DNA from 4 places in the Colwellia sp. MB3u-8 genome. Region 1 is predicted to be linked to each of the others. Evidence: predicted binding sites of a transcription regulator. Region 1 holds the regulator's gene; each other region holds the start of a gene.
What was found. Region 1 encodes FNR, which switches genes on or off when oxygen is low (the NO sensors DNR and NnrR bind a similar motif). Its sites were predicted from a motif close to TTGATCTAGATCAA; they were not measured.
Positions count from the first base shown of each region.

Region 2: the regulator FNR is predicted to act here: its motif matches at 1,970-1,983, upstream of H4J54_RS08760 (universal stress protein).
Region 3: the regulator FNR is predicted to act here: its motif matches at 2,477-2,490, upstream of H4J54_RS19040 (OmpW family protein).
Region 4: the regulator FNR is predicted to act here: its motif matches at 3,153-3,166, upstream of ccmA (cytochrome c biogenesis heme-transporting ATPase CcmA).

Region 1 covers NZ_JACGVA010000038.1:18,055-22,935, forward strand. Annotated here, with positions in the region: gene H4J54_RS03945 (heavy metal translocating P-type ATPase) at 1-1,035, shown strand, start outside; gene ccoS (cbb3-type cytochrome oxidase assembly protein CcoS) at 1,032-1,286, shown strand; gene H4J54_RS03955 (sulfite exporter TauE/SafE family protein) at 1,283-1,945, shown strand; gene fnr (fumarate/nitrate reduction transcriptional regulator Fnr) at 2,025-2,744, shown strand; gene uspE (universal stress protein UspE) at 2,918-3,850, shown strand; gene H4J54_RS03970 (glucosaminidase domain-containing protein) at 4,446-4,881, opposite strand, start outside.
Region 2 covers NZ_JACGVA010000061.1:20,047-24,927, forward strand. Annotated here, with positions in the region: gene H4J54_RS08755 (DUF21 domain-containing protein) at 1-891, shown strand, start outside; gene H4J54_RS08760 (universal stress protein) at 1,045-1,911, opposite strand; gene H4J54_RS08765 (hypothetical protein) at 2,104-2,307, opposite strand; gene H4J54_RS08770 (CaiB/BaiF CoA-transferase family protein) at 2,497-3,711, opposite strand; gene H4J54_RS08775 (bifunctional alpha/beta hydrolase/OsmC family protein) at 3,803-4,881, opposite strand, start outside.
Region 3 covers NZ_JACGVA010000073.1:479,068-483,948, forward strand. Annotated here, with positions in the region: gene H4J54_RS19025 (acyl-CoA synthetase) at 1-731, shown strand, start outside; gene H4J54_RS19030 (Sua5/YciO/YrdC/YwlC family protein) at 879-1,424, shown strand; gene hemF (oxygen-dependent coproporphyrinogen oxidase) at 1,421-2,326, shown strand; gene H4J54_RS19040 (OmpW family protein) at 2,572-3,234, shown strand; gene aroE (shikimate dehydrogenase) at 3,362-4,174, shown strand; gene H4J54_RS19050 (hypothetical protein) at 4,196-4,429, shown strand; gene H4J54_RS19055 (gamma carbonic anhydrase family protein) at 4,439-4,881, opposite strand, start outside.
Region 4 covers NZ_JACGVA010000068.1:458,491-463,371, forward strand. Annotated here, with positions in the region: gene H4J54_RS14430 (TetR/AcrR family transcriptional regulator) at 1-18, shown strand, start outside; gene ccmE (cytochrome c maturation protein CcmE) at 199-711, opposite strand; gene ccmD (heme exporter protein CcmD) at 723-956, opposite strand; gene H4J54_RS14445 (heme ABC transporter permease) at 946-1,701, opposite strand; gene ccmB (heme exporter protein CcmB) at 1,706-2,389, opposite strand; gene ccmA (cytochrome c biogenesis heme-transporting ATPase CcmA) at 2,401-3,072, opposite strand; gene H4J54_RS14460 (glutathione peroxidase) at 3,431-4,009, shown strand; gene hemH (ferrochelatase) at 4,018-4,881, shown strand, end outside.

The sequences.
Region 1 (4,881 bases):
CTAGTGGTAACTTGTCCCTGTGCTCTGTCATTAGCAACACCTACGGCATTAACTTGTGCAACCACTCGCCTTAACCGTGAAGGGATCATGATTAAATCAGCACATGTGCTAGAAACTATGCCTGAAATTGAGGTGATGGCTTTTGATAAAACCGGCACCTTAACAACGGGTGAATTTACCATTACCGCAGTCAAAACTTATGGCGCATTTGCAGATAAAAATGCTCCAGATGGACAACAACAAGTGTTGGCTATTGCGGCGGCGTTAGAGGCACACTCTGCTCACCCCCTAGCAAAAGCCTTTAGCCAGTTTCGTGATTTTAGCCAAACAACAACTCAAGTGGTGGTTGCGCCAGGTGCTGGTATTTCTGGTGAGGTTAATCACCAGTATTACAGAATTGGTAAAAACTCATGGCTACTCAGTAATAATGACAACAGTGCGCACAGTGCGCACAGTGCGCAGTGCGTATTAATGCAAGATGATAACTTAGTGGCTGAATTTTATTTACATGATGGCCTGCGTGAAGATGCTAAAGCCTTAATTGATTTTTTACATCATGAAAACATTAAAACTGTCATGTTATCGGGTGATCATCAACAAGGCTGTGATAAATTACAAGCAAAACTGCACCTTAATAGCGTGCAAGCAGATTTATCTGCACAAGACAAAGTCAACGCGATTAAACTACAGCAAGCTTCACATGCTGTAGCTATGATAGGTGATGGCGTCAACGATACCCCTGTATTGGGTGCGGCGCATTTGTCCATTGCCATGGGTAGTGGTACTGATATTGCTAAAAGCGGTGCGGATGTGATATTACTGAACAATAAACTCAAAGGTGTGCAAACACTGCGACAGGTATCCTTAAGTACTGCGCGAATTATAAAGCAAAATTACCTTTGGGCTTTTAGTTATAATGCCATTGTATTGCCATTAGCGGTTATGGGCTATATAGCGCCATATATGGCAGTCATTGGTATGTCGGCCAGTTCAATACTAGTGGTAAGTAATTCTTTAAGGTTATTAAAAAAATGAGTGTGATATACGTATTAATTCCCATTGCTATTTTACTTACCGCTATTGGTATTTATCTCTTTTTTTGGGCGGTAAAAACTGAGCAATTTGATGATTTAGAAAAGCAAGGCATGAGCATTTTATTTGAAGATGATAATGATAAACAAAGCATTCATCAAAGCAATAATGCTGCGCCAATAAAAAAACAGATAGACAAAACAAACACCTCACAAGAGCCAGCAGACCCACAGGTCAAAAAAAATAGTCTATGAGCCTTGATTATTTCTCCGCATTTGTCATCGGATTATTAGGCTCAGGCCATTGTATAGTAATGTGTGGTGGTATCAGCACCATGTTGACGACGGCGATTTCTGATACCTCTCGGCATAAAAAATACGCAATTATATTGGCCTATAACTTTGGTCGTATCGCCTCTTATAGTCTTATTGGCGCTCTTGTCGCATTCACCAGCTCAATGGCGACCAAAAATATCGGTGTACCTGTTTCACTGTTAAAAACTATCGCGGGTGTTTTTCTTATCTTGTTAGGTTTATATTTAGGCCAGTGGTTTATGTGGTTAAGCCGCGTCGAACATTTAGGCAAAAGTATTTGGCGGTACATAGCACCACAGACTAAAAAATTTATTCCCATTAAAAACGTACAAAGTGCTTTCGCTTTAGGCGCACTATGGGGCTGGTTACCTTGTGGCTTGGTATATTCTACACTAACTTGGGCATTGGCTAGTGCCGATCCCCTTGATGGTGCCTTGATTATGTTTTTCTTTGGACTAGGCACCTTACCTGCCTTACTTTCAGTATCACTGGGCACCATAAGTATTAAATCATTATTGAGTCATACACTATTTAGAAAGACGGCAGCCAGCCTAGTGATTTCATACGGCATCTATACTATACTCGTTTTATATATATAACGTGTCTGATATAGACCTTATATATATAAAAAATCATGGAAACATCATGACAACATCATGACAAATTTTAAAGGATCTTATGAGTTATAAATCATGCACTGTTCATCAACATATTCACTGCCAAAACTGTAGTCTTAGTGAATTATGTTTACCTTTTTCTCTCAATGATAAAGAGTTAGAAACGTTAGATAATATTATCGACCGTAAGCTGCCGATCCATAAAGGCGAGCAAATATTTAACGACGGTCAACCTATGCATGCGCTTTACGCCATCCGTTCGGGCACATTTAAGACCTACACCATTAATAAACACGGTGAAGAACAAATTACTGGCTTTCATTTAGCGGGTGATTTACTTGGCTTTGATGCTATTGCCGATGCTCAGCATCCAAGTTTCGCTAAAGCGCTAGAAACCTCAATGGTTTGTGAGATCCCTTACAATACGCTCGATCATTTATCGAACAGCATGCCAAAATTAAAAAAACAAATTTTGCGTATGATGAGTACTGAGATCCGTGAAGATCAAGAAATGCTAACATTACTTAATCGTAAAAATGCCGAGCAACGACTAGCAACATTTATCAGTACCTTAAGTATTCGTTACCATGCCCGTGGATTATCTCCATCTGAATTTCGTTTATCTATGACCCGCAGTGATATTGGTAACTATATTGGTTTAACGGTTGAGACTATCAGCCGCTTGCTTAACCGCTTTCATAAAAATGGTTTAATTACAGTTGATGGTAAACTCATTACGATTCTAAGTTTCGATAAATTAAACGAATGCGCCGCACTTTAATGTAACGCTAACACCAGCTTTTCTACATTGCCTTATTAAGGTATTTCACGCTATGCTTAGCGTGAAATATTATTTATCGTCGACAGCATAATAATGTGATTTAAAACAACTATTGTTGCTTGAAAGTAGACTATTGTTATAACACTAGTAGACAATTGATAAAGGAATTAGCTATGGAAAAGTATCAAAAAATACTCGCGATTGTTGACCCAACAACAGAAGAGCAAAAAGCGGTAAACCGGGCGATAGAATTAGCGCGTAAAACAGGTGCTAGCATTACCGCATTTTTGACCATCTATGATTTTTCTTATGAAATGACCACCATGCTGTCAAGTGATGAGCGTGAAGCCATGCGAAAATCAGTTATTAATGATCGCACTCAATGGCTAGAGTCTTTACTCGCTGACCTTGATTTAAGCGGAATTTCTATCGATTGTCGGGTTATATGGCATAACCGTCCCTTTGAGCAAATTATTGCTCAAGTACTCGATAATGGTTATGACATTGTCATTAAAGGTACTCATCAACACGACAAATTTAAATCTGTCATATTTACTCCTACCGATTGGCATATTCTGCGTAAATGTCCTTGTCCTGTTTTACTCGTGAAAGAGCATTTGTGGCCTGATAACGGTAATATTCTTGCGGCGTTAAACATTGGTAGTGAAGAGGAAGAACATAAAGCACTTAATAACAAAATCACAGCAGAAGCTAAACAGCTGACCCAAGTCATGAAAGCTAATCTACACCTAGTTAACTCATTCCCGGGTACGCCAGTTAATATCGCCATAGAAATCCCAGAGTTTAATGCCAGCGATTATAATCGCTCGATGTTAAAACATCATCAAAAAGCGATGTTAGCACATGCAACTGCCTTTAATATTGCGCCGGAAAACACCCATATTAAAGAAGGTTTACCGGAAGATATCATTCAAAGCATAGCGGCTGAATTAGATGCCGAATTAGTCATTCTGGGTACTATTGGCCGTACCGGTTTATCGGCAGCGTTAATTGGTAACACCGCAGAGCATGTTATTGATAGGCTTAATTGTGATGTATTAGCATTAAAACCCGATGGTTACATTTCACCACTTGATGTTGATTAATATCAGCAAACATCCCTAAATAAAGTTGAATTGGGTCATTAAACGCCTAGTTCAACTTTTCTTGTTTAATAACTTAAACTAGCTTATGCGCTGAAATTTATTATACCCATTTCATTAATTAGGTGGTCTACTTTATACGCAGGAAAAATGGCCAAATATAAGGCATTTATTTAATAACTAGTGGTTCTAATTATTAAATAAATAACGCAGTAGTAGGTTATTTTAACCAGTAAAAATGATCAGATAATTAGTGAGATTGGTATTAGGGATTTACCAAGAGCTCTGATGCAAAATCGACCCTTTCTTCAAGCCAAACACACTATTACTGAAGCTTTAACAGCCGAGAGCGAAAAGTATATGACGATAATGTCCTCAAGGTAAATAATACCAAACGGTTACCTGTGATGGCATTATAATAAGGCAGCAGTTAATTTAGAGGTTATTACTTTTGCTGATAAAAAACTGAGGACGGTCTACTTTTTAAAGGCAATTCAAGCGCAAATTTTTAATCGACGTACATTTGAATTTATTTATAAATTTATTTTTATAAATAAATTAGGAATAGCACATTGACATAGCGCTTATTTATTATCGCTTATTTATTATATAACGCGAAGTAATGTCGATTATGGCGGATCATATCAGTTAATTCCAACACGTAATCTATCCCACGTTCAGAGTAACGCATTAATCCTGTTGCAAGAATTTCTGGCGCTAGTGGTTGGTTTTGATCGCGTAATTGGCCTCTAATCGATCTAAATACCGTATAGGCGCCGTTAGTATTAATATTGTGTAAATAACGTGCGATACCTAAACTAATAGAGCTATAAGCGGCGACTTCATGCTTAGCACCGGTATTACGACTACCCGGCACCATGCCACAACCTTTCCTATAACACCAGACGCCAAAAAAGTTTAAACCTATTCGAGCAAAGCGAGAGGTTCCCCAAGCAGATTCATTGGCCGCTTGCACTAAAACAAGTGCTAGTGGAATAATGTCAATTTTAAGCTGTAATTCATATAATTGTCGT
Region 2 (4,881 bases), on a different contig from region 1:
TTGTTAACTATGTTGTCTGACTCGGTACTTACAGGTGTTGGCGCCTTTTTGTTCTCAACCATAGTGATCACAGTGGTGGGTGAAATTACGCCTCAGGCTTACTTTTCTCGCAATGCCTTAAAAATGGGCAGCATGCTCGCACCTATCATTCGCTTCTACCAGTTTGTGCTTTACCCCGTTACTCGCCCAAGTGCGCTAATACTTGACGCTTGGTTGGGCAAAGAAGGTATTACCTATTTAGCAGAAAGTGAATTAGGCAGTATTATTAAAGAGCACATTAGCGCTGAAGAAGCTGACTTGAACCATGTTGAGGGTATTGGCGCACTGAATTTTTTTGCTTTAGATGAAATTAGAGTCACAGAAGAAGGTGAAGTTATTGACCCTAACTCTATTATCGCCTTGCCAACAAAGCTTGATTTACCCGTTCTGCCAGATACTTATTCTGGCCCCGACGATCCATTTTTAACTATGCTAAACCATTCTGGTTATAGTTGGGTGGTATTAACCAATCTGGAAGGTAAACCTTTACTGGTTATTGATGCTGATGGCTTCTTGCGTAGCGCACTGTTTCAGTCAGAAAACTTTGACCCTTACAATTTTTGTCATCGTCCGGTTGTTATCACTGATGAAACGACATCGTTAAATGAAGCCATTTTAAAAATGAAAGTAAGTACCTCTATTGATAAAAACTTTGACGGCGTTATTGAACACGATGTGCTGCTGGTATGGGGTGAAACTAAACGTATTATTACCGGTGCAGATATATTTGGCCGTTTACTTAAAGGTATGCTGCCACCTATGCAAGATACCGATAATGCCACGGTAAAAAATAAAACTGAAAAAAGTAAGGCTAAGCCCAGTAAAGCTAAACCAAGTAAAGACCAGAAATAAGCATCTAGCGCTAAAGCATCCTTTTTCAGCGCCCGTTTCGGCTATTAGTTTCGGCTATAAATAGTATAGCCGAAACGCATGGTGTTAGTTCTGGTCATAGTTCTGGTCATAGTCATAACAAAATAGTGATAACTAAGGGTAAATACCCGATAATTATTCTGGTTTTAGTGCTAGCACGTCTGATTTTAACAAGCTTAAAATTTTCTCGGCCGTATTACCTAACACTTTCGCTTTCAAACCTTTTCGGCCCACAGTACCAATAACCACTAACCCTGCTTTTTGCCGGGCCGCCATACTGGGAATTACCTTTTCGGGCTCACCGGCCTTAATAAAAAAATTCGCGACAGGAATGTCATATTCCGCCGCTAATTTTTCAATTTTATGCTTCAGGGTTTCCCCTGCTTTAATTTCTAATTCGTCTTTATATTGTAAACCTAAGTCACGTAAAAACTTTGAAAATTGTAAGGTATAACAGACAAATAATTCTGCGTTGTTCGCTTTAGAAAACTCTTTCGCTGCAGTTAATATCTGATGATTTAGTATTTGTTTGCTTTTACGTTTAGTCTCTAAATCAATAGCGGCTAAGACATTTGGCGATTTACGCCATTTATGATCACTGACAATAAATATTGGCGCTGGGCACTCGCGTAATAATTGCCAATCGGTAGATGTGTATAAAAAAGTCTCAGTGCGATGGGCCGTTTTTACCACCATGAATAACTGATGTTGTTTTGCGTAGTCATTTATCCAACGGTCAATACGCTTTTCCCATACGACTTCATAACTGTAATCAATATCGTCAGGCACTAAGGTCTTGAGTGATTTTTCTGCATTATAGGTAACCGCATCGATTACCGCTTGTTTTATATTTTGTGGATCATCTTGAATATGGCGTAAACTTTGATAACAAAAGTAAACAATATGCAATGATTGGCTTTTAGTTTTAGCCAGTTCACAAGCTCGTTTTATCGCGACTTGTTTGCTGTCTGATAAATCGGCAACAACGAATATTTTACTCATAATATCTTCTTTTATTTATAGGTATAAATTAAAAGTAGCATACAAAAATTTATTTACTTTGATATAAAACAACTATCTAAAAAATTAATGATGAGGAGTTATTGATCACGATAAATTTAACATCTGGGCCGGTAATTTTAAGATCTAAGCAGGTCATTATAGGCGAGTGTCATACTTAACTTGCCAAGGTATTTAATCTTCAACTTTTGCTTTATGTTTTTTATTAAAATAAAGATATAAAAAGCCAGCAATAACAATATTTAATATACAACGCAATACCTCAGCGAGTTGAATATTTGCGTCTGCTAAAGCATATATCAAGTCAACCGCAGAGCCAAACCCTAATATGATCGCTATAATAATAAATATTTTTTCTAAAGACATTGAATTAGACATGGGTTTCTCGATAAATATAACAACATTAAGTTAAATACAGACAATTTCCATATAGATTAATAACTTACTCAACCTTACATTCGCTTTATTTAGCGTGAATTAGCGCGATTTCTTTAAGATAAAAATAACAGAATCCACTGATTTTAGCTATTATCTTTACAAGCAATGAAACGATGCAAACAATAAAAATTACGCTACAACACCAGCTTGCAATAACGCGGCAACTTTCTCGTCATTATACTGTAAAAACTGCGTTAAAATCTGTTGACTATGTTGGCCAATATTCGGCGCGGCGTGTTTATATTGTAATGGCGTATCCGATAAGTTAATCGGTGATGCCACGGTTTTAATTAGCCTACCGTCTTTATCCGGTACTTGTTTTACCATCTCGCGATGGTTTATTTGTGGGTGGTTAAATATTTGTTTCAAGGTATTTACCGGTCCACAAGGTACCGCGATTGCTTCTAATATCGTAACCCAATAATCTGTGCTTTGCTTAGCGAGAATAAGCGCTAAAAGCGGCACAAGTTCAATACGATTTTCGACCCTATGTTGATTAGTTTTAAATAAGGCATTTTTTGCCAATTCTGAGCACTGAGCGGCCTGACAAAATCGTTCAAACTGTTGATCATTGCCTATCGCTAATATCAAGCTGCCATCATTAGTCGCGAAGGTTTGATAGGGCACAATATTAGGGTGAGCATTGCCTAAACGCTTTGGATTTTCACCTGTGGCTAAATAGTTCATGCCTTGATTAGCTAGTGTTGCCACTTGTACGTCAAGTAAGGCAATATCTATGTGCTGGCCTTTGTTGGTATGGGCTTTAGCGAGTAATGCCGCAAGAATAGCATTCGCGCTATAAAGCCCGGTCATTACATCAATCACTGCCACGCCAACTTTCATCGGTTCGCCATCAGCAGCACCGGTTAAACTCATTAAGCCACCTTCACCTTGGATCATGGCATCGTAGCCGGCTTTATGTGCGTATGGGCCATGTTGACCAAAGCCAGTGATCGAACAATAAACTAATTTAGGGTTGAGTTTTTTTACTTGCTGATAACTCAAACCATATTTTTCAAGACCACCCACTTTATAGTTTTCAATTAAGACATCGGCTTTAGTGATCATATCTTTTATCACTTGTTGCCCTTGTCGCAGGGTTATATCAATAGCGATTGACTGTTTGTTGCGGTTTGCACTGTGGTAATAGGCAGCTTGTGCAGGTTCATTATCTTGCGCCGGTTTAATAAATGGAGGACCCCAATGACGGGTATCATCACCTTTTTTGGGTCTTTCCACCTTAATAACTTCAGCCCCCATATCAGCGAGCATTTGTGATGCCCAAGGCCCGGCCAAAATTCGACTTAAATCAACGACTTTAATACCCTTTAACGCTTCAGACATATACCAAACTCTATACTTTACATTGTTTTTATAGCAATGATGATCTTCTATCTGCCAATGATAATTTATCATCAGCAGTTAGGCTAATTTTTTATGCTTGATTAAGCAATGTACTCACCACTTTGACATTATTGTGCAGCGTTTTATGTACTGGACATTTATCTGCTATCGCTAAAAATCGCGCGTATTGAGCTGTTTCTAGCTCGCCAACAAAGCTAATTTTCCGCACTATGGCTTCAATACCCTGACTTTCACTTTCACATTTTTGACAGTCTTGTTGGTAATCTCGACTGTGCGTTAGCTCCACTTTAATATGTTTGATAGCCAAATTTTTACGCTCAGCGTACATACGTAAAGTCATGGCGGTACAAGCGCCTAAGCCCGCTAGCAAATGCTCATAAGGATCAGGTCCCATGTTATTACCACCAACACTTTCTGGTTCATCAGCAAGCCAATAGTGGCTATTGGTGCTGACGTGTTGAGTAAATTTATGGTTTTTTTCTTCTACGATGACATGCCCTTTAGCGATCTCATTTTTGTCATACTTACTGCTAGCAGTTTCAGCAATATGTTTAGCAATATGGTTAGCATTGTCCGCGTAAGTAATATATCGCCCTGCCCACGCCGCTATTACATCAGCAGCATATTCAGCATCACGTTTATTGGTCAGTAAATGGTCGGCATCATCTAAACTAACAAAGCTCTTAGGATGTAAGGCGGCTTGGTATATTTTTTCCGCTTCGCTGATATTTACCGTGCTGTCGATTGGCGAGTGCATGACTAAAAGTGCTTTTTTTAGTTGACCAATATGACGGGTATCGTAGCGCTTTATATCATCTAAAAATTGTTTTTCTATGGTAAATACACGCCCAGCTAAATTAACCTCTGCTTTACCATTTTTTTCAATATCATCAAGCTGCAGGGCAAAGTTTTTCGCGACATGCGCAGCATCTAATGGCGCGCCAATAGTGACCACTGCGCTCGCTTCTTCAACATATTGAGCAACACCAAGCACAGCTGCACCACCTAAACTATGGCCAATAAGCAGTCGTGGTGCTTGATATTCTGTGCGAAGAAAATCTGCCGCCGCAATTAAATCTTGTATATTTGAAGAAAAATTACTGTTAGCAAAATCACCATCACTATTACCTAAACCGGTAAAATCAAACC
Region 3 (4,881 bases), on a different contig from region 1:
TGATGACCGCTGGTGCTCCGCCACCTGCGGCGGTTATTAAGGGCATTGAAAACTTAGGTATTGAAATCACCCAAAGTTATGGCTTAACTGAAGTTTATGGGCCTTGTGTCGTTAGTGAGTGGAAAGATGAATGGAATGAACGCAGCGATGATGAACGGGCGGCATTAAAAGCGCGCCAAGGTGTGCGTTATATCACGCAAGAAGAAGTTGATGTGCTAAATCCGGATACTATGGAGCCTGTTCGCCCAGATGGAATCACTATGGGTGAAATAATGTTCAGGGGTAATAGCACGATGAAAGGCTACTTGAAAAATGAAAAAGCCACAGAAGAGGCTTTTGCAAATGGTTGGTTTCATTCAGGAGACTTAGCGGTTAAACATCCAGATGGTTATATTGAAATTCGTGATCGTTCGAAAGATATTATAATTTCGGGGGGTGAAAATATTTCATCAGTCGAAGTAGAAGGGGTGTTATATACCCATCCAGCCATTTTAGAAGCGGCCGTAGTGGCTAAAAAAGATGAAAAGTGGGGTGAAACTCCCTGTGCATTTATAGCAGTGAAACGCGGGCATACGCTGACAGAACAAGAGGTAATTCAATATTGCCGTGAACATATGGCAGGCTTTAAAGTCCCTAAAACCATTGTTTTTAGCGAGTTGCCTAAAACCTCAACCGGTAAAGTACAGAAGTTTGTGCTCAGGCAGAAAATTAAAGAGCTGTTTGAAGCTTAATTTATTATTAGCGTTGAACGGGGGGTTAATCCAAACGGTAAGAGTTTACAGACTCTTACCGTTTTTTTTTACTAGCCATGTTGTTTGTCAGTAAAAAACGTATAATCATCATTAAATTAATTTTACTAAGCGCCATCATAAAACGCCATGACGACAGCATTAGAAACATTTCAACAGGGTGGTATTTTAGCTTACCCAACCGAGGCCGTATTTGGTTTAGGTTGTGATCCTGATAACGATGGGGCAATTGAAAAATTGCTGTTGATCAAGTCACGTTCAGTAGATAAAGGCTTAATACTGCTTGCGGGTGATTATAGACAACTTTTACCTTATATAGATGAGTGTAAAATACCTCAAGACAAACGCCTGGCGATATTATCTCGCTGGCCCAACGGTATTACGCAATTAGTGGCTAAAAATGCTAACACTTCTAGGTTGTTGACGGGGCGCTTTGACACTATTGCGGTGCGTGTTACTAGCCAGCCAGACGTTGTGGCACTATGTCTCGCCACTAATAAGCCGATTGTTTCTACGAGCGCGAACTTAAGTGGTAAACCTCCGGCCAAAACATGGCAAGGAATTCCCAATGATCTCGCTAATAAAATTGATTTTATTATTAAAGGAAAAACTCTAGGCTTTGATCAGCCTTCTACTATTATTGATGCATTATCTGGAGATGTTATTCGCTCATGAGCACTATAAATATTAATGTTGTTGTTGAATTTTTAAAATCGTTGCAAGACCAAATTTGTTCCGCGTTAGAGGCTGCCGACGGTAGTGGTAAATTTATTGAAGATAATTGGCAGCGTGCTGAAGGCGGTGGTGGCAGAACCCGAGTACTCACAAATGGTAGCGTTATTGAGCAAGGTGGGGTCAATTTTTCAGTGGTTTCTGGTGATAAGTTACCACCATCTGCAACAGCACATCGTCCAGAATTGGCTGGCCGTAAATGGCAAGCTTGTGGTGTATCATTAGTTATTCATCCTAAAAATCCTTTTATTCCGACATCTCATGCCAATGTCCGATTTTTTATTGCTGAAAAAGAAGGTGAAGCACCTGTGTGGTGGTTTGGTGGTGGTATTGACCTCACGCCTTTTTACCCGTTCAAAGAAGATGTTGTGCATTGGCATCAAACGGCAAAAGATATTTGTCAGCCTTTTGGTGACGATGTTTATCCAAAATATAAAAAGTGGTGTGACGAATACTTCCATTTAAAACACCGCAATGAAACTCGTGGCGTTGGCGGCTTATTTTTTGATGATTTGAATAAATGGGAATTCGATAAGTGCTTTGATTATATGAAAGCAGTTGGAAAAGGCTTTCTTGATGCTTACATACCTTTAATAGAAAAGCGTAAAGCAACGCCCTTTGATGATAATCATCGTCAATTTCAACTTTATCGTCGTGGCCGCTACGTTGAATTTAATTTAGTTTTTGATCGCGGCACCTTATTTGGTTTGCAATCAGGTGGCAGAACAGAATCCATTTTAATGTCAATGCCGCCACTGGCACGTTGGGAATATAATTTTCAGCCGGAAGCTGGCAGCCCAGAAGCAGCACTACAAGACTATTTAGTACCGCAAGATTGGTTATAACCTAGCATTACCGCTTGTTGTTTATTAACCTAGCAATCCACATCAACAGAAAAGGTCGCTGTAGGTGTGGTTGCTAGGTTAAGTTACCCAAATTAAATTTTTTAATTTCAAGACCATTAAAGCTTATTTTTTTAGGGTTTATGATAAAGCTTGAGCTAGATCAAACTGTCGAAAACCAGGCGCGCGTAAAATTACCTTAGTGAACAAATTTAATATTTTTTCTATTTATAAAAGGTAACGCTCTAATGAAAACCTCAGTAATTAATGGACTCATCCTCTCCGCTCTTACATTATCTCCCCTTGCACTTGCTAACCAAGCTGGCGACTTTGTCGTTCGTGGTGGCGCCACTATGGTTGATCCTGCCAGTAATAAAGCTAACGTGTTCCTCGATGGCGCTGATTCAGGTTTAGATGTATCAGCGGATGGTGATACTCAGCTTGGTGTTAATTTTGTTTATTTTTATGATAAAAACTGGGCTATTGAACTCTTAGCCTCAACCCCGTTTTCTCATGACATAAAACTGCATGCCGATGGCGCAACCACAACGCTTGGTAAAATATCTCATTTACCACCGACATTAAGTGCACTGTATTACTTTGATACTCACTCAGCGTTTAAGCCCTATGTGGGTGCGGGTATCAACTATACAATTTTCTTTGATGAGAAGTTTTCTTCAACTTATAAAGAGGCCGGTTTTAGTGATTTAGACTTAGACGGGTCTTTCGGACTTTCTGTTCAACTTGGTGCTGATTACCAACTTGACAAAAGGTGGTCATTAAATGCTTCCGCTCGTTATATTGATATTAATACGGATACCAGTTTTAAAGTAGGTGGGAGTGTTAATGGCAGTGCTGAAGTTGAAATAGACCCTATGGTTTATTCACTAATGTTAGCTTATAAATTTTAAAGATACTTTAACCATATTCAGCACGGGCCAAAGTGATGAAAAAAGCAGTTACCCAGTGACTGCTTTTTTGTTTTCATTGTTTAACAACTAGGGTAGTCTACCGCTAAACATTTAAGCTAGTAATCTTATGGATCAGTATCGCGTATTTGGTAATCCTATCGCTCAATCAAAATCTCCCTTTATTCACCAACAGTTTGCGCTACAGTCAAAGCAAATAATGAACTACCAAAGTGAGTGGGTTGCATTAGATCAATTCGACAATGCCGTAAAAGAATTAATGGCTAACAATGGCAAAGGCGCCAATGTCACCGCACCATTTAAAGAACAAGCATTTGCCCTGTGTCATGAGTTGAGTGGAAGAGCCAAGTTAGCTGGCGCAGTGAACACCTTAATTTTTTCTAATGGAATTATTTATGGTGATACTACAGATGGTGTCGGCTTAGTTAGTGACTTACTCAGGCATCAAGTGCAACTGCGAGATAGTAAGGTGTTATTACTCGGTGCTGGCGGAGCCGCAAAGGGCGTTGTGCAATCAATATTAGAGCAGTCTCCTCAATCATTAACTATTGCCAATAGAACATTAAGTAAAGCACAGGCCATTACTAGCCAGTATCCTAATGAGGCTATTGATGCTGTTACTTTCGCAGAGACCAATAACTTAGCATTTGATATCATCATCAATGCCACATCAGCAGGTCTATCCGGTGATAGCTTACCGATATCAGATCACACAATTAAAAGTTCAACAGTTTGTTATGACATGGTCTATGGCAAAGAGCCAACCGCATTTTTAAAACAAGCAAAACAGCTAGGTGTTGAACATATTATTGATGGCTTAGGCATGTTAGTGGGGCAGGCTGCGGCAAGCTTTCATTTGTGGAGAGCCGTTAGCCCAGCAGTAGAGCCTGTACTTGTCTCCTTAAGAGCTCAGTTAAAGTAATGAAAGTGAAGCGAGCATAAGATGAACCAAGCAATTTTATTTAATGATGATCTACATTTTGATCAGCAGCATGATGCTTGGTCTTTTACCGGACAAGTTTCAGGACAGCGTATAAGGTTATATTTTCATTCTATGCAGCTAAAGAAATTAACCGAAATTGATAATGGCACTAAATTTGATTTAGAAGAAGTAACAGAAAGCTGGCTCGAGGAAAACGAGCCAGAAGGTAATGAAATACATATAGAGTTGGAGTAACCTCAAAGGTTAATGGCTATCAGCTAAGTACTCAGCTTTTAATTCAACATAGTTTATCGCCGACTGCTTGAGAAAATCAGCTTCACTCTGCTTTAACTCTCTCGCTTGTTTAACTGGGTTACCAACATATAAGTAGCCGCTTTTAAGCGTTTTGTTTGGCGGCACTAAACTACCCGCACCGATAAATACATCATCCTCAACAATAACACCATCCATAATAATAGCGCCCATACCAACCAGTATTCGGTTACCCAAAGCACATCCGTGCAACATACACTTATGACCTACGGTAACATCGTCACCAATAACTAATGGGTTACCACTGGGATTCTCGGTACTTTTTCGTGTGACATGTAAAACCGTACCGTCTTGTATATTTGTGCGAGCGCCAATGGTAATTTTGTTCACATCACCTCTAGCGGCAACTAAAGGCCAAACACTAGTATCATCAC
Region 4 (4,881 bases), on a different contig from region 1:
AAGGGCTATTCGCTTTAGTTTTTAACGACTAATGCTTAATTTATCGTTTAGGTATTTACACGGCTAATATGGTTGGCAAAGCCAGTAGTGAAAGCCAGTAGCGAAAGTAAGTAGGGAAAAATAGCCGTATTTACCAAAATAGAAAGCGAACCTAGCTAGAGTGAGTTCGCTTTCTTTGTCGTTATGCGTTTGTTTGTGCTAGTAAGTTGTTTCTAATAGATTCTTGCTATAACTGGAGTTAACTGGCTTTTCAGTCGCATCGTCAAGCAGCTCTCTTGGCATATAATTTTCATCATGCTTTGCTAATACTTCGCTCGCTTCAATGACATTACCATTCACTAAAATACCATTAGCGACAATACCTTGTCCTTCACGAAACAAGTCAGGCAAAATACCGTCATAGCTAACGGTAACGGTTGGATCAGTCTCAGAGAAGCTAATAGGCATTCTCATATCGGCGAGTTTAAAGCTTACTTTTAAGCTTTCGCTATTACGATGCACACTGCCTGGCACCACTAAACCACCAATACGCAAGCGTTGGCCGTTAATGGCTTTAAGACCGGTATCTTGTTTGCCATTATATATTTCAGAAGGCTTATAGAATAAATCAATATTTTGACTTAACGCGTACAAAACAAGCCCGGCAACAACGCCTAAGCCGATGATTATTGACGTGACTATAGTTAATCGCTTCTTACGACGGGGATTCATACTGTTACCTCTTAAGTTTTAGGACTGATGTCAGCACGGGTTTGTGCGTTTTGTAGCTCGGCCGCCTGACGTAATTTTGTTTCGCGTTTTTCACGTTGAGCTATTTGCTGCTTAATTTTTTTATGATCAGTGATACTCGAAAAAACTAATAAGGCTAAAGCTAAAATACTAACACCATAGGATAACCAGACATAAAAGCCATAGCCGCCCATAGCGATAAAAGCACTGAAACTATCAAACTGCATGCGCTTTCTCCTCAGTAGCCACTAATTCACGTACCCAAGGGCGCATACTGTTGCGATTGAGTATTTCGCTGCGAAAACGCAAGCAGATTAACGCTGTGACTAAAAAAGAAAAACCAATAAAACAAACCAAAAATGGCCAAAACATATCTGCAGTCATCGAAGGTTGGCCTAGTTTACTCACAGTTGCCCCTTGATGCAGGGTGTTCCACCACTCGACAGAATATTTAATAATCGGTAAATTAATCACCCCCACTAAGGCAAGAATGCCAGCTGCTTTGCCTGCTAAATTTTTATCTTCAAAAGCATTATGTAAAGCAATAACACCCAAGTATAAAAATAATAATATCAGCTCAGAAGTCAGTCGGGCATCCCAAATCCACCACGTACCCCACATAGGTTTGCCCCAGGCCGCACCGGTAATGAGGGCGATAAAAGTAAAAGTCGCGCCGATAGGTGCCATGGCAGCCGCTGTAGCATCAGCAAGTCTTAATTGCCACACTAAGCTAGATAACGCTGCAATGGCCATGCCTAAATATATACCCATAGACAACATAGCCGCAGGTACATGTAAATAGAATATTCTAAAGGTATCACCTTGTTGATAATCAGCAGGGGCAAATAGTAAGGCCCAGGTAATACCAATAGCTAAAAAAACAAAGGCTAGGCGCGCGCACCAAGGTAATATTTTACCCGCAAAATGATAGCTAATCTCAGGGTTTGCGTAAGGGTGAAGCCACTTCCACATCATATTAATTTGTACTCACTTTCAGCGCTGCACTTACAGCAAATGGGGCCAAGGTTAACGAGGCAAAAAATATTGCCGCGATTATAGCAAGTTGTCCGTTATAAGGTAAGTTCATTGCCGCAGTATCGATTGCGCTAGTGGCAAAAATAAGTACGGGAATGTACAGCGGCAGTACCAACAAGCTGAGTAATACCCCACCTTTTTTAATGCCAACGGTTAAAGCAACGCCAATAGCGCCAAGCAAGCTCAATACCGGCGTGCCCAGCAATAGTGTTAGCATGAGCGCACCATAACTGTGCTCATTTAAATGCAGTAATACCGCGAGCAGTGGCGCAATAAGTATTAATGGTAAGCCAGTAAGCAACCAATGTGCAACAATTTTAGCCAGCACTAATATAAATATTGGCTGCGGACTTAATAGCATTTGTTCTAGTGAGCCGTCTGCGTAATCAGACTTAAATAATCTGTCCAGTGATAGCAAAGTGGCGAGTAAAGCCGCAACCCAAATAATGCCTGGGGCAATGCGTGATAACGTTGTACTTTCTGGGCCAACGCCTAACGGAAATAGCGTGACGACAATAACAAAGAACAATAAAGGATTAATAATGTCGTCGCGATGACGAAAAGCGATCATCAGATCTCTTTTAACAATTAAGCCAAAGGCCGCGCGGTAAGAAACTTGTGTCATAACTGATGACCCTAATAAAAACGATAAGCTAAAGTGACTTTCTTTACTCGCTCTGCGGGTAATGAGAGATCTTGATGAGTGGTTAATATCACACAGCCACCGTTGTCAGCATGTTGTAAAAATAATTGTTCTAATTTTTCCACGCCTAACTTATCAATAGCGGTGAAGGGTTCATCTAAAATCCAAATTTTAGCTTGGCTTTGCCATAAGCGGGCTAAAGATATTCGACGGTGCTGTCCTGCACTTAAGTGAGCAGCAAGCGCATCCTCAAAGCCAAGTAAGTTAACTTCTGCTAATGTCGCCTCGGCTGTGTCACTATTTAGGCCATGTAAAGCCAGATTAAACTCGAGATTTTCTTGTGCGGTTATCTCGTCTTTAACACCGGGTAAGTGACCTAAATAAAGTAAATCTTGATGGAATGCTTCACGGTGTTGCGTAATACTTTCATCTTGAAAATAAACCGCACCGTCATAGGGCTGAGAAAGACCGGAAAGAATGCGCAATAAACTAGTTTTTCCAGCACCATTTGGTCCTTCAACTTGCACAATATCGCCTGCGGCAATGTGAATATCAAGCGTTTCAAACAACAGGCGATCGCCACGTATACAAGCTAAGTTACTAGCGCTTAGTAAGCTATTGGTGTTCGGTGTAAATACTGTGTTTTTGCTGTGTAATCTGGACAAACTTTTTCACTTAATTGTTACGTGTAGTTCAGGCACATGTCATTATTGAGATGATATTAACCTAATAAACCGACTAGCTTTTGATTTATGTCACTAGTTTTTAATTTGTGTTTCAGGTTTTACTTGAATCGCTGCAAACACATCGCAGGCTACTATATCGTTCAATAAAGCTGAGTAACAGGTTTTCCGCACAGCTTTGTTAATAAGGCTATTTAATTTTTAATAAGTGATCAATTTATTGATCCAATTCGTATAATAACGGATACAATAAATAACACATTGTCACAAGCACGGATAATTCCTTTGCTGAGATAATTACGATAATATGTCGGCAGAAATAGCCCTAAAAAGGAAGCTCATGAAAAATTTATTCTTGATTAGCATCATTGCTTTAACAACCTTTACCGTTAAAGCGCAGGCCGAAGTTGATATCACTAAAAACATTAACATCGACCCTTCATCACAATGTTTAGCATTTATGCAACACAGTGAAAAAAAATTGCATGCTAAAGAACTGCTTGATCTTTGTCAGTTAACGGCGGGTAAGGCAATGTTAATTGTGAATACGGCTAGTCATTGTGGTTTTACTCCACAATTTACAGCGCTAGAAGCTTTGCATAAAGAATACAAAGAGCAAGGTCTAGTGGTTATTGGCTTTCCATCAGATGACTTTTTTCAAGAAGAAGATGACGAAAAAGATACGGCTGATATCTGTTTTGTAAACTATGGTGTAACTTTTACTATGTTATCGCCTGTGCATGTCTATGGCAGTGAGGCTCATCCTATTTTTAAAGCATTAGCGGAAAAAACCACCGCACCTAAATGGAATTTTTATAAGTATTTAGTTAGCGCGGATGGTAAAACGGTTAAGCACTTTAACAGCCGCGTAAAGCCTGATTCAGACATTTTTGTCAACGTCATTAACGAAATATTATAGAGAGAATTATGTCAAGATATGCAGGCCAAAGTAAAAAGATTCATGATTGCACAACAAAAACGGGCGTATTATTAACTAATCTAGGTACACCCGATAGCCCAACACCAAAGGCACTTAGGCGTTATTTGGGCGAGTTTTTATCTGATCCACGAGTAGTGGAAATTCCTCGCTTGATTTGGTTTGTGATTTTACATGGCATTATTCTTCGAGTGCGGCCAAAGAAATCAGCTAAGTTATATGAAACGGTTTGGACTGAGGAAGGTTCGCCTTTGTTAGTGATTAGTAAGCAACAAAAAGCTAAAGTTGAGAAAGTACTAACGGCAAAGTATGGCGATAACGTGATGGTTGATGTGGCTATGCGTTATGGTAATCCATCTATTGCTGACGCTTTAGAAAATTTTCAAAAAAATGGTGTTAACAATATTATTGTTCTACCTTTGTATCCACAATATGCGGGCCCAACCGTAGGGGCAACCTTTGATGCAGTATTTAATAAAATTAAAAAATGGCGTTGGATCCCCAGTATCCATTTTCAAAGTGGCTATCATGACAAACCTTTATACATTAAGGCATTAGCGGCCAGTATTAATAACTATATAGCTGAACATGGTAAGCCTGATAAGTTAGTTTTCTCTTATCATGGTATGCCAAAGTATTTTTTAGAGCAGGGCGACCCATATTATTGTTTTAGCCATAAAACCACCCGTTTAGTTGTTGAAGAACTTGGCTTAAGTAAAGATGATTATGTTATGACCTTTCAATCGCGTTTTGGTAAAGCTGAGTGGCTTAAACCTTATACAGATGAAACCTTGGCAAAACTTGCTGAAGATGGCAATAAGCATGTAGCGATTATTAGCCCGGCATTTAGTGCT